Regions from separate parts of the Streptomyces sp. NPDC059255 genome, predicted to be linked through region 1. Evidence: riboswitches for the same ligand, from Rfam matches in the RefSeq annotation. Region 1 holds a riboswitch; each other region holds the start of a gene.
What was found. A riboswitch is a leader RNA that binds a small molecule or an ion and turns the genes downstream of it on or off. The one in region 1 is predicted to bind cyclic di-AMP.
Positions count from the first base shown of each region.

Region 2: it holds a riboswitch for cyclic di-AMP, as region 1 does, so the genes downstream of both, ACFXKG_RS36620 (M23 family metallopeptidase) here and ACFXKG_RS37820 (peptidoglycan DD-metalloendopeptidase family protein) in region 1, are expected to answer to the same signal.
Region 3: it holds a riboswitch for cyclic di-AMP, as region 1 does, so the genes downstream of both, ACFXKG_RS11620 (NlpC/P60 family protein) here and ACFXKG_RS37820 (peptidoglycan DD-metalloendopeptidase family protein) in region 1, are expected to answer to the same signal.
Region 4: it holds a riboswitch for cyclic di-AMP, as region 1 does, so the genes downstream of both, ACFXKG_RS17400 (C40 family peptidase) here and ACFXKG_RS37820 (peptidoglycan DD-metalloendopeptidase family protein) in region 1, are expected to answer to the same signal.

Region 1 covers NZ_JBHYZP010000052.1:29,470-32,667, reverse strand. Annotated here, with positions in the region: gene ACFXKG_RS37825 (SGNH/GDSL hydrolase family protein) at 1-301, opposite strand, end outside; gene ACFXKG_RS37820 (peptidoglycan DD-metalloendopeptidase family protein) at 483-1,490, opposite strand; cyclic di-AMP (ydaO/yuaA leader) riboswitch at 1,495-1,661, opposite strand; gene ACFXKG_RS37815 (tyrosine-protein phosphatase) at 2,101-2,913, shown strand; gene ACFXKG_RS37810 (DUF6126 family protein) at 3,005-3,196, opposite strand.
Region 2 covers NZ_JBHYZP010000047.1:49,962-53,159, forward strand. Annotated here, with positions in the region: gene ACFXKG_RS36615 (M16 family metallopeptidase) at 1-930, shown strand, start outside; cyclic di-AMP (ydaO/yuaA leader) riboswitch at 1,139-1,300, shown strand; gene ACFXKG_RS36620 (M23 family metallopeptidase) at 1,313-2,107, shown strand; gene ACFXKG_RS36625 (GntR family transcriptional regulator) at 2,327-3,022, shown strand.
Region 3 covers NZ_JBHYZP010000006.1:263,444-266,641, reverse strand. Annotated here, with positions in the region: gene ACFXKG_RS11625 (ATP-dependent DNA helicase) at 1-768, opposite strand, end outside; cyclic di-AMP (ydaO/yuaA leader) riboswitch at 1,050-1,224, shown strand; gene ACFXKG_RS11620 (NlpC/P60 family protein) at 1,232-2,596, shown strand; gene ACFXKG_RS11615 (hypothetical protein) at 2,693-3,046, opposite strand.
Region 4 covers NZ_JBHYZP010000013.1:72,699-75,896, forward strand. Annotated here, with positions in the region: gene ACFXKG_RS17390 (helix-turn-helix domain-containing protein) at 1-482, opposite strand, end outside; gene ACFXKG_RS17395 (ATP-binding protein) at 739-1,185, shown strand; gene ACFXKG_RS17400 (C40 family peptidase) at 1,245-1,718, opposite strand; cyclic di-AMP (ydaO/yuaA leader) riboswitch at 1,722-1,918, opposite strand; gene ACFXKG_RS17405 (hypothetical protein) at 2,224-2,532, opposite strand; gene ACFXKG_RS17410 (ATP-dependent Clp protease proteolytic subunit) at 2,539-3,165, opposite strand.

The DNA of each region.
Region 1 (3,198 bases):
CCGCGCAGAACGTCACCAGGTCCGGGGCGAGTTCCCGGGCGCGGGGTATCTGTTCCTCGACGACCTGGTCGAGGAGCCGGCCGCGTACCGCGAGGTTGGCGTAGCGGAAGTCGCCGTGGACGGGGTCGGCCGTCGCACCGGAGACCGGAAGCTGATCGGCGAGCAGGACCGCGAGCCGGTCCGCCCAGCCGACGAACAGCCCGTCGGGGCCTGGATCTCCCACACCCTCGGTGAAGCTGTCACCGATCGCCGCGTACGACCCGAATGTCTTGTCTCTTCTTGTTCTCGAATCGTCTGCCACAGCGGGACATTTTCCTCCCGGCGATGTGGCCTACGCGACCGTAGGCGGGGGTTGACTCAGGGTGAGAAACGCCATCGGTCAATTTTCCCTCAAGCGGGAATAGCGAAAAGCCCTGCGGCCCGGCACCACAAGGGTGCCGGGCCGCAGGGCGGAGGAATTGTGTCCGGGGCGACCGGACGGATCAGATGGAGACGCCGTTCTGCCGGAGGAACGCCAGCGGGTCGACGTCCGAGCCGTAGTCCGGGCCCGTCCGGATCTCGAAGTGCAGGTGCGGCCCGGTCACGTTGCCGGTGGCGCCGGAGAGGCCGAGCTGCTGGCCGGTGGAGACGCTCTGACCGGCCGAGACGGAGAGGGAGGAGAGGTGGGCGTACTGGGAGTACATGCCGTTCTCGTGCCGGATGACGACCTGGTTGCCGTACGCGCCGCCGTTGCCCGCGGAGACGACGGTGCCCGCGCCGACCGCCTTCACGGTGGTGCCCGAGGGGGCCACGAAGTCCACACCGGTGTGGTAGCCACTGGACCAGCTTCCGCCGGCGGCGCGGTACGAGGTGCCGACCCCGATGCCGTCGACCGGCAGGGTGAAGCCGGACGCGCTGCTCTGCGCCGCGGAGTCGGCGGCGGGCGCCTCGCTCCGGGCCGTGGAGGGCTTGGCGGACGAGGAGTCCGACGAGGAGTCCTTCGACGACTTGGCCGACTCCGCCGACGCGGTCGACTCGGCGGGCTTGGCCACCCGGGACGACTTCGAGGCCCTGGTGGGAGCCTCCGAGCGGACGGCCGGGGTCTTGCCGTTGATGGTGAGCTTGAGGCCGGGGTGGATCAGCCCGGGATCGTCGCCGACGGCGCGGCGGTTGTCCTCGTACAGCCGCTGCCAGCCGCCCCGGACGTGCTGCTCCTCGGCGATCTTGGAGAGGTAGTCGCCCGCGACCACCGCGTACGTACGCACCGTGGTCCCGGCGGTTCGGCTCACGTGCGTGGCGGCCGCCCCCTGCGGCGCGGCGGCCGACGCGGACTGCGGGGCGCTGACGGGGGCGGACTGCGGGGCGGTGGCGGGCGCGGCCTGCTGTGCCGCGTGCGCGCCGGTGGCGCCGATGAGCGGCAGCGCGATGGCGGCGCCGCCCGTGCCGGCGGCGATGAAGCCCCGGGAGAACGGATTGGTCTTGGGGCGGCGGTGCTTACCCTTCGCGGGCATGGCGAATTCCTCTCCGGCGCCTACGAGGTGAGCTGTCGGGTTCGGGCTGGAGCTGCCCGGCCGCGCGTGGTGCGCGACTTCACCCCGAGCCGTCCCTGACGTCGGAACATCGGAACGGCGTACTACCTGGGTCCCCCGCTCCTGCCACGCGTGAATGGGTGGATGGTGTCCCCGAGGCGGCGGCAGGATTCGGCGTTCCGCTCGGATTGAGGGTGAACGTAGGCGAGTGGGACGGCCGGAACAAGCCACCCTTTTCCCTCGGTGACGCACCTTTGCCTCCGCACCGAAGATCCCCCGTCACCCTGCGTGGAGACCGCCTTCCAATTCCCTTTCGAGGTGGCCCTTCCCTTTCGCACCGTCACCACGGAACGTCACGGATATGATCCTGCTCACCAGCCGGAGCCCATCTCCCCCGCGACCGGGGCAGGTTATACGGAATCGGTCAATCCGGACAGTGCACCGTTTAGGCGCTTTCGCCCCACTCGTCCCGTCATGGTCCGTGGACTCCCCGGCCCCTCCGCCGCACTGATGAGCACACCGGCCGATGTCGTAGGGTCGGGGACCGACTCCGCCGGCGAGCAGCGCCGACGGCAGACACGGAGGAGCAGGCGTGACGCAGCAGTCGCCGCAGGTCCCGTCCACCGAGCCCGAGCTGTCCGGAGTACGCAACTTCCGTGATGTCGGCGGCCTGCCGACCGTGGACGGACGCCGGGTGCGGTACGGCGTGCTCTACCGCAGCGGTCATCTCGCCCACGCCACCGCCGACGACTCCGCCTTTCTCTCCGCCCTCGGTCTGCACACGATCTTCGACTTCCGCAATTCCGCCGATGTGAAGCTCGACGGCGCGGATGTCGAACTCGCGGGCGTGCGCCATGTGAACATCCCGCTCTCCGACCCGGCCGAAGGCGCCCAGTTCTGGCGGATGGTCCGGGACGGCGACCTCGACCAGCTCCGCTCGCTCCTCGCGGACGGCAGAGCGGCGGCCCGGATGACCGCCTCGTACCACGCGATCATCACGGAGCGCACCGCCGAGCACAGCCGGCTGCTGCACGCGCTGGCCGAGGACAGCGTCCCCGCGCTGCTGCACTGCGCGGCGGGCAAGGACCGCGCCGGGCTCTCCGTCGCCGTGTCGCTGCTCGCGGTCGGTGTCGAGCCGGAGGCGATCACGGCCGACTACCTCAAGTCGAACGATCCGCACCGCCGCTACGCCTTCCGCCGCAGCGACCGGTCGCCCGCCGGAAGGTCCGGCGAGGTGATGGAGTTGCTCAGCCCGCTCTTCGACGCCCGCGCTGCCTATCTCGACGCCGCCTTCGAGGCCATCGGGAAGACCTGGGGCTCCACCGACCGCTATCTCGCCGACGGCCTCGGGCTCGCGCCCGAGACCCGCGAACGGCTGCGCGCCCGCCTCCTGGACGAAGGCTGACGCCACGGCGGAAGACGGCGTCGAACACCTTCGGCCCGAAAGCCGCTACTGCCCCTGGCCCGAAAGCCGAAAGCCCCTGGGCCGAAAGCCGCTACCGCCCCTGGGCCCCGACGTGAAAGAGGAGGTAGAGGAATCCCGCGAAGAGATGGCCGGCCACCAGATAGGCGAAGAGCCGGATCACCAGTCCTCGCGGGAACTTCTTCTCCTCGTCCATGACGCGCGGGCCCGGGGGCACCTGTTCCCGGCCGCCCTCGGCGGGCGCCGGGCGCTCTGTCTCCGACATGG
Region 2 (3,198 bases), on a different contig from region 1:
CCGGGCCGGCGTGCCGCCAAGCAGCTCTCCAAGGAGCTGTTCCCGGCCGCGCTGCGCATGTCCCGGCCGCGCCAGGGCACCGAGGAGACCGTGGCACGCATCGACGCCGCGGGCGTCCGCGCCTTCTACGAGGCGCACGTACGCCCCGCCACGGCCACCGCGGTCGTCGTCGGCGACCTCGCGGGCGTCGACCTGGACGGGATCCTCGCGGACACCCTCGGCGCCTGGACGGGCGACACGGCGGCGCCCCGGCCCGTACCGGCGATCACCGCCGACGACACCGGCCGCGTGGTCATCGTGGACCGCCCCGGCGCCGTCCAGACGCAGCTCCTGATCGGCCGGATCGGTGCCGACCGGCACGACCGTGTCTGGCCCGCGCAGGTGCTCGGCACGTACTGCCTGGGCGGCACGCTCACCTCCCGGCTCGACCGCGTCCTGCGCGAGGAGAAGGGCTACACCTACGGCGTACGCGCCTTCGGCCAGGTGCTGCGCTCCTCGGCGCCGTCCTCCCCGGACGGGGCGACGGGCGCCGCGATGCTCGCCATCAGCGGCTCCGTGGACACCGCGTCCACAGGACCGGCGCTCGACGACCTCTGGACGGTGCTGCGCACCCTCGCCGCCGAGGGGCTCACGGACGCCGAACGAGACGTGGCCGTGCAGAACCTGGTGGGCGTCGCGCCGCTCAAGTACGAGACGGCCGCCTCCGTCGCCGGCACGCTCGCCGACCAGGTCGAGCAGCACCTTCCGGACGACTTCCAGGCACAGCTCTACGCCCGGCTGGCCGAGACGGGCACGGTCGAGGCGACGGCCGCCGTCGTCAACGCCTTCCCGGTGGACCGGCTCGTCACCGTTCTGGTCGGCGACGCGGCGCAGATCAAGGAGCCGGTCGAGGCTCTGGGAATCGGTGAAGTGACGGTTGTCACAGGCTGATTCGTCTTGTGAAGGAACCCCGGCGACCGAGGTCGCCGGGGTTCTGCTTTATGTCCGCTTTGATGGAGAGAATGCCTGTCTGCCCTGTGGTGTGCGCTACAAAAAACCTTGTCTGTTTGGTTATTGAAAGACGGGCCGCTTAGCGTCGGTCCGGCTGTTCGCCGTTGCGCCGCATCCGTGGCACCGGGCAGCCATCGCCGAGTCCCCGTCAGATGCTGTGCCGCAGCCGGTGCAGCGGGGGAGCCGGGGACCCACGTCCCTGGGGTGAATCGGACGGCCTTCGCGGGCACACCGCGCGCGGAGGGGTCCGTAGGAGACCTTCCTGCTCCGAACCCGTCAGCTAACCCGGTAGGCGAGAGGGAAGGAAAGGACCAGCCACTCCATGGCGTTCACCCGTGCCACCGGGAAGCACCGCGCCCCGAACCGCATCACCTGCAAGGGCGCGAGCGCCGCCGGGTTCGCGACGCTGACCGCGACCGGCGTCATCGGCTCCCTCGCCTCCCCGGCCCTCGCCGCGGGCACCGGCGCCGAGGCGGTCTCGGAGACCGGCCTGACCCAGGTCATCGCCATCGGCGACGCCGTCGCCGGCGCGGTCGACGACCAGGCCGAGGCCCAGCGCCACGCAGCCGAGAAGGCCGAGCGGCTGAAGGCCGAGGCCAAGGCGCGCGCCGCCGCCAAGGCCGAGGCGGAGCGCAAGGCGGAGGCCCGCGCGAAGGAGCTGCGCGAGGAGCGGGAGCGTGCCGCACGGGCCGAGGAGCGCAAGCGGCTGAACACCTTCCAGCTCCCCGTCGCCGGCTCCTACGTCACCACCGGTTACCACACCGGCGGCTCCCTCTGGTCCTCCGGCAGCCACTCGGGCGTCGACTTCCGCGCCGCGTCCGGCACGCCGGTCGTGGCGGTCGGCACGGGCACCGTCGTCGAGGCCGGCTGGGGCGGCTCGTACGGCAACAACATCGTCCTCAGGATGGCGGACGGCACCTACACCCAGTACGGCCACCTCTCCTCGATCGGCGTCTCCGTCGGCCAGAGCGTCGCCGCGGGCGAGCGGATCGGGCTCTCGGGCGCCACCGGCAACGTCACGGGGCCGCACCTCCACTTCGAGGCCAGGACGAGCGCCGACTACGGCTCCGACATGGACCCGGTCGCCTACCTGCGCGCGCACGGCGTCGGGGTCTGACCGCTTTCCGTCCCCCCTCTCGCGTACCTCTCCGGGCCCGTCCGCACACGTCCCTCCGTCGCTCCCGGTCCCTCCCGCGTGCGGCTCTCCGCCTCCGCGCTGGCCAAAAGATATCCATGGATTCCGGGCACCCATCGGAAATTCGCGTTGGTTGCAATAGAGTCACGGAACAGGCGTCAATCGGCAGCGTTTCGCGCGGATTAAGGCGGAGGTTCGGACATGCGCATTCCGGCGCATTCGGTATGCACGGCTATTCGCGACGACATCGTCTCCGGACTGTTCGAGCGGGGCAGCCGGCTCACCGAGGAGCAGCTCGCGCGGCGCTACGGCGTCTCCCGCGTCCCGGTGCGCGAGGCGCTGCGCACGCTGGAGTCGGAAGGCTTCGTGACCACGCGCCGCCATGTCGGCGCGTGTGTGGCCGAACCCACGGAGCAGGAGGCCGCGGACCTGCTGGAGGTACGGCTGCTGCTGGAGCCGCTGGGAGCGGCGCGCGCCGCCCAGCGCCGCACGGAGGCCCACCTCAAGGTCCTCCGCGGCCTGGTCAGACTGGGCCAGGAGCGGGCCCGCAGGGGCCAGGGCGAGGATCTGCGCGCGCTGGGCGCCTGGTTCCACGAGACGCTCGCCCAGGCGTCCGGCAGCCCCGCGCTCACCTCGCTGCTCACCCAGCTGCGCCACAAGATCGCCTGGATGTACGTGGTCGAGCAGCCCAGTCACCCGGTGGAGTCCTGGGCGGAGCACGGCGCGATCGTGGACGCGGTGGCGCGCGGCGACGGCGAACGCGCGCGGGCGCTCACCACCCTGCACACGGAGCGCACCGTGGTGGTGCACCGGCTGCGCCGTCCCGACCGGGGGCGCGACCGGGAAAAGGTGAGGGCTTCGCAACATGCCGTAAACATCGCGAGCGCACGGCATTAACAATCGCGCCGTATACAAAGAGAAAGAAATAGGTGCGGCCTATTTTCTGCTGCCCGCGCGCAGCCGCCCGTACGAAAAGACGCCGCACCGAAATATGTGGCGCCGAAAGACTGCACCGAAAGACGGACCAAAAGACGGAGCGGTGGGGCGGCCGAATAGGCGGCCCCACCCACCCG
Region 3 (3,198 bases), on a different contig from region 1:
GATGATGTCGTCGAAGTCCAGGGCGTTGGCCTCGCGCAGCCGTGCCTGGTACATCCGGTACGCCTCGGCGAGCGTCTTCTCGAAGCCGTCGACGGCCTGTCCCGCGAAGGTCTCCTCGTCGATCAGCTCGTTCTTGAGGTTGGAGATCTTGGCGCTGAAGGACTTCGGCGGATAGCGCTTGGGGTCGAGGTCCAGATCGCGGCAGACCAGGGCCATGAGCCGCTTCGAGTCGGCGGCGTCGTAGATCGAGAACGACGAGGTGAACCCGAGCCGCTTCGACTCGCGCCGCAGGATCCGCACGCAGGCGCTGTGGAAGGTCAGCACCCACATCGCCTGGGCGCGCGGGCCGACGAGCTGCCCGACGCGCTCCTTCATCTCGCCCGCGGCCTTGTTGGTGAAGGTGATCGCCAGTATCTCGCCGGGGTGGACGCTGCGGGTGCCGAGGAGATGGGCGATCCGGTGGGTCAGCACCCTGGTCTTGCCGGATCCGGCCCCGGCGACGATGAGCAGCGGCGACCCCGTGTGCACGACGGCCGCGCTCTGCTCCTCGTTCAGCCCTTCGAGGAGCGAGGCCGGGTCGATGACCGTACGGGCCGACCCGTTGCGGTGGTACGGATCCCGGGCCGGGGGCACGTCGTACGCCCCCTGGAACAGGTCGTCGGGCACCTGCTCCTGGGCGTGTTCGTCCAGGTCCTCGGGCGGCGGGGGGTGCTCGTCGCCGGAGGGCTGGAGGTCGGCCAGGAAGCTGTCGTCAAAGAGGCTGCTCATCGCTTAACGAGTCTAGGCCGCCGCACCGACAGTCGGAGCCCGCCCGGCGAAGCCGGTCAGGCGAAGCCGGTCCGGCGGATCCGCCCCTGAAGGCGGACGGCTCCGGCTCACACACGGAGCGTAACGCTATACCCCCTATTGCGCCTCCCTGCACTCCGCACGAGCAAATGGTCACAGAAATGTATCGGGCATATCGGCCATCCACCTTCACATCAGCGCCACATCTTGGCTAGCGTGCTCGATCAGGCAGCCCGTACCTCTGAAGGCGATCCGCGCCGAGCGGGCGGCCCACGCCGAATCCGGGCTTTCCACAGGGAAGTTCGGAACCGGGGACCCACTCTGCAAGACCGGGGTGAATCGGGCCGTACGTTCGCCGTACGTACAACGCCCGTAGGGCAGCCTTCCGTTCCGCCCGAACCCGACAGCTAACCCGGTAGGCGGTCCACGGAAGGAGATGCCGAACTTGGCGTCGCATCGCAAGGCGCGCAGCCGTAGCGGGGTACGCACCAACACCCCTGCCGTCGGAATCACGACGGCCGCCCTCGCCTCGGTCACGCTGCTGTCGACGCAGAGCGCGGACGCCGCGCCCACGGAATCGAAGTCCTCGCCGTCGGTCGAAGAGGTGGAGAAAAAGGTCAGCGACCTGTACCGCCAGGCCGGTGGCGACGCGCAGAGGTCCGCCAGGACGAAGGAGGCGACGGCCAAGCAGAAGCGCACGGTCGACCGGGTCATCGACGGCGTGGCCAAGAGCGCGGACAAGCTGAACGAGGCCCGCCGTACGCTCGGTTCCTACACGGCCGCGCAGTCCGGGGGCGGCGGGGGCACCCCCGCGGGCGCCCCTGTCGCCCCGGCCGCTTCCGCCGCCCCGGCAGCCCCGGCCGCCTCTGTCGCCCCTGTTGTACCGGCGATGCCCGCGACAGCCCCCGCCATGCCTGCCACGGCCCCCGCCGCCGTACTGTTCGCGGACAGCCCGCAGACGTACGCCGAGCAGACGGGGATGACGGAGCGGCTGACCGACCGTCAGCAGAGCCCCGTCGCCGACCCCTGGAGCTCCGGGGCGGACACCCGCGCCCCGGAGTCGCCGGACGAGTCCCAGGAGTCCTTGCGGACCAGCAAGGAGCAGATCCAGAAGAAGCTCGCCGAGGCCCGCGCGCTGCTGGCGCGGCTCACCGCGGAGGAGCAGGCGCGGCTGACCGCGCTGGAGCGCAAGAAGGAAGAAGCGGCCCGCCGTACGGCGGAGGCGCAGGCGAAGGCGGAGGCCCGCGACAAGGCGGAGGCCGAGGCGGAGCGCCGGCGCGAGGCGGAGCTGATCCGGCCTCTGTCGCAGCCCCAGGCTCCGTCGGCCGACCCCGGCACGGGCACGGGAGCGGGCACAGGAACGGGCACCGACGCGGCAACGATCGCAGGTGCGAACGCGGGAACGGCCGCCGGCCCCGGACTGGAGGCCGTGACCGGCGGTGACACCGCCGGCATCTACGCGGCCAAGGCGGCGAAGGTGCTCGCCTTCGCACGCACCCAGATCGGCAAGCCGTACGTCTGGGGCGCCTCGGGGCCGAGTTCGTACGACTCCTCGGGCCTGACCCAGGCGGCGTGGCGGGCGGCCGGCGTCGAGCTGCCGCGCAGCACGAGCGACCAGGTGGACACCGGCACGCGCGTCACCACCGATGACCTGCTCCCCGGCGACCTGGTCTTCTTCTACGACGACATCAGCCACGCCGGCATCTACATCGGCGACGGCATGATGATCCACGCGCCCAAGCCGGGTGCGAACGTGCGTGAGGAATCGATCTACTACCTGCCGATCTACGGCAGCGTCCGCCCGGCCTGAGCCTGACCCGGCCGCGGCGCCCTGCGGACCCCGTCACGGCGCCCTGCGGACCCGACGGATCCGACCCACCGGGGTCGGGTCCGTCGGGGGCCGGGGTCAGGTCCAGAGCGTGGCGATGAGGATGTTGGCCACGGTCAGCCCGCCCACCGCGCCGAACAACGGCTTCTCGGCTGCCTCGTCGTCCCGCTTCACGTAGACGATGCCCATGATCACGACCAGGACGGCCAGCTTGACGCCGATCTTGATGTTGTTGAGCGGCTGGTCGTCGGCCTGGTTGAGGCCCACCAGCACCATCCCCGTGATCAGCATGGTGAGGGCGCCGTGCAGCATCGCCGGGGTGAAGCGCGCCGTACCGGCGCTCATCGCCTTCATCTGGGTCAGGAAACCGCCGAGCAGGGCGGCTATGCCGATGATGTGCAGGGCGACGAAGACATTGATCAGTACGTCCATGCCGGGAGCGTAGCCCGGCCCATATCACCCGCCTTCGGTGAGGTGTGGCTTACTTCCGCTATCGGTCGGGTCCGTCCGGAAGAGCACGCTCCACCTGGCCGTCATGATCGCGAAACGCTCCGGAACCTTCACCTCCCGCCAATACCCGCCAT
Region 4 (3,198 bases), on a different contig from region 1:
CGCGTCAGCACCTCCTGGCGGGTGAGCCGCACATCGACCAGGGAGTCCACCGTCCCGTCCGGCTTCCCCGTCAGCGCCGCCCTGGTCACGGCGCGGGCGTAGGACGAGGTCTGGAGCAGCCCGGGCACCACGGAGGTCTCCAGCGTGTGCGCGGTGCTCGCCTGGGACTCCAGGGCGATGAAGTCCCGGTACGTGGGTGGGATGACCGAGCTGTACGCCGTCCACCACCCCGTGCCGTCCGCCGTGCCCGCGAGGGCCCGCAGCAGCGAGCGCAGCCGCTGGTCCTCGATGCCCAGCGCGTCGAGGAGCGCCGCCAGATCCCCGTCCCGCACCCCGCTGACGCCGGTTTCGATCCTGCTCACTTTCGACTGGTGCCAGCCGAGCAGCCGCGCCGTCTGACCACTGGTGAGCCCCGCGCTACGGCGCAGCCTGCGCAATTCCTCGCCGAGCCGCTGCCGACGTACCACCGGAATATGCCGCATGGCCGAATCCCCTCTCCGCGTTCTTCTCCGTCACGCCGAACGGCGTCAAGGCGGAGAAGTTATCTTTCCGGCGCCCAAATACGGTCTCGCGTTGCAGAGTTCACCGCTTTGAGCGACAGATATATGCAGATCTCGGTGGATCGGAGGTGCGGATGGTGCGATCAGTGGCAGGCTGTCGCGCAGCACGGTCCGAGGCCGTCCGCGCAGTCATCAGCTGTGCCGGAGTCCGGTCCGGCGGGAAAGGGACAGCGTCGCCATGGCCGACCACCAGGAAGCATCCATCACCCTGCCGAGCGAGCCCGCCTCGGTGCCCACCGCCCGACGGTATGTGGCGGACCTCCTGACCGACTGGGGGCTGCCGGGTGAGGCGGCCACGGCGGACACGGTCCGGCTGATCGTCTCGGAGCTGGTGACCAACGCCGTGCAGCACACCTTCGGCCGGTCGCCCACGTTCACCGTGGAGGTACGGCTCGACCGCGAGGAACGGCTGCGCATCGGGGTGACCGACAGTCATCCGCGCTGGCCCCAGCGGCTGCCCGCGGCCGTGCAGCAGGACAACGGCCGCGGGATGGTCATCATCCGCTCGCTGACGGCCGAGGCCGGTGGGCGGCTGTCGGTCACCCCGACCGAGGAGGGCGGCAAGACGGTCTGGATCGCCCTGCCCTGGACGGTCCCGCTGTCGCCGGCCGCACCCGCTTCGTAGCGCCCCCGCCGAGGCGTGCCTCCGCGGCGCCGCGGGCGCGGAGCGGCCAGCGACCATGCTCACCTCACCCGGCCGTACAGGACGCTCCTGGACCAGATCCTCTCCAGCCGGACCAGCGAGCCTGTCTTCGGCGAGTGCCAGATCCTTCCGTTGCCCGCGTAGATCCCGACGTGGTACACGTACCGCCCGGAATGGAAGAACACCAGGTCGCCCTTGCGCCGCGAGGAGGACGAGATGTGCCGGGTCTGGTTGTACTGCGCCTGAGCCGTGCGGGCGAGCTGCTTGCCGGCTTTCTTGAACGAATAGAGCGTCAGCCCCGAGCAGTCGAAGCGGTGCGGCCCCGTGGCGCCGTACATGTACGGGGACCCCTTCTTCGACTCCGCGATCTTCAGAGCCCTGACACTGAGCGTGGCGGCCTCGGCTTCTGACGCCGCGCCAGGTGCCAGCATCGTGCCGGCGACCGTGGCGAGCGTGAGGGCCGATACGGCCCCCGCCCGGGACAGCAGAGACGGGACATGTGTCTGCGCGGTCATGCGCAACCCTTCGTCAGCCGCCTGTGAAGGATGACCTGTCGGGTTCGGGCTGGCGAAGTTGCCCGGCCGCGTGAACGGCTTCACCCCGAGGAACGACCACGACGGGCGTCGTCCCGTACTGCCTGGGTCCTCCACTCCTGCCGATCCACTCCTGTCGACCCGTCATCCGGAACGGCGGCAGGACTCGGCGTCCGCCCGGACCGCCTCGCCAGGGCTGGCGGGGGCTTGTCGTCCCAGGGATCTTGACCCAGAAACCTCTCGAATTCCCTGCTGAAACGACGATATGTGAAGTTAGTCACCCTTGGCCCATGTGGGTGGCGACGGGTGATTCCGTCGCCGGGTCGCGCGCGGCGATGAGGGCTGTACCTGCGGCGTAACGATCACGTGCGCCGACGCCCCGGCCGGATCGCGCAACTCGCCTCGCCGATTCCGTCCGGTCAGTTCATACGCCGAATGTGCGAGTTCTTCTCGTATGGACGCGGCCATACGGGAACGGCGCGCACCCTCAAGTCGGCTGTTCGGGCGGGAGGGTGACCCGACCGGTCCGCCGCTCCCCGTCGAGCGTCCGCAACGCCCTCGCCAGCGTGGTCGCGTACAGCTCCCGCTCGCCCCGCTGGTGCATGACCGTCAGGGCGTCCCGCAGTCCGGTCACTTGGGCGGGCAGGGCCTGCGCGGCGCGCAGCGCGGCGTAGGTGTCCGTGCCGCGCGCGGGGTTGATCCGGCCCAACAGGTCCACGATCCGCAGATAGTGGTCGACGACCTCGCACTCGGCCCGGGTGAGGGCGGGCAGCGGCGGCAGTTCGGGTGGCAGCACCGGCCCTCACCGCCCGCCGGTGGAGGTCGTGCGGTTCTGGACGACGTGGTCGATCAGCCCGTACGACCGGGCCCCGGGCGCGTCGAGGATCGTGTCCCGGTCGATGTCGGCGGCGATCCGTTCCGTACTCCGGCCGGTGTGGCGCGCCAGTGTCCCGGTGACCAGGCTCCGCAGCCGCAGCAACTCCTCCGCGTGGATCAGCAGATCGGAGGGCTGCCCGTGCAGCGGCTCCTCGACGGCGGGCTGCTGGAGGACGATCCGGGCGCCGGGCAGCGCCATCCGCTTGCCGGGAGCCCCGGCCGCCACGAGTACGGCGGCGGTCGAGGCGGCCTGGCCGAGACAGACCGTCTCCACGTCGCAGGTGATGATCTGCATCGTGTCGTAGATCGCCGACATGGCGCTGATCGGACCGCCCGGCGAGTTGACGTAGAGGCTGATGTCCCGGTCGGGGGCGGCGTACTCGAGGTGGATGAGCTGCGCGATCACATCGTTCGCGGCGGTGTCGTCGACGGCGGTCCCCAGGAAGACGATCCGGTCCTCCAGGAGCCGGGAGTACGGATCGAGGGTGCGGCTTCCGTAACTCGTCCGCTCGGTGAACTCGGGCAGGACGTAGCGGGCCGAAGGGCGCTGCATGGCGTACCTCTCCTCAGGGGCGGGTAGCGGGGT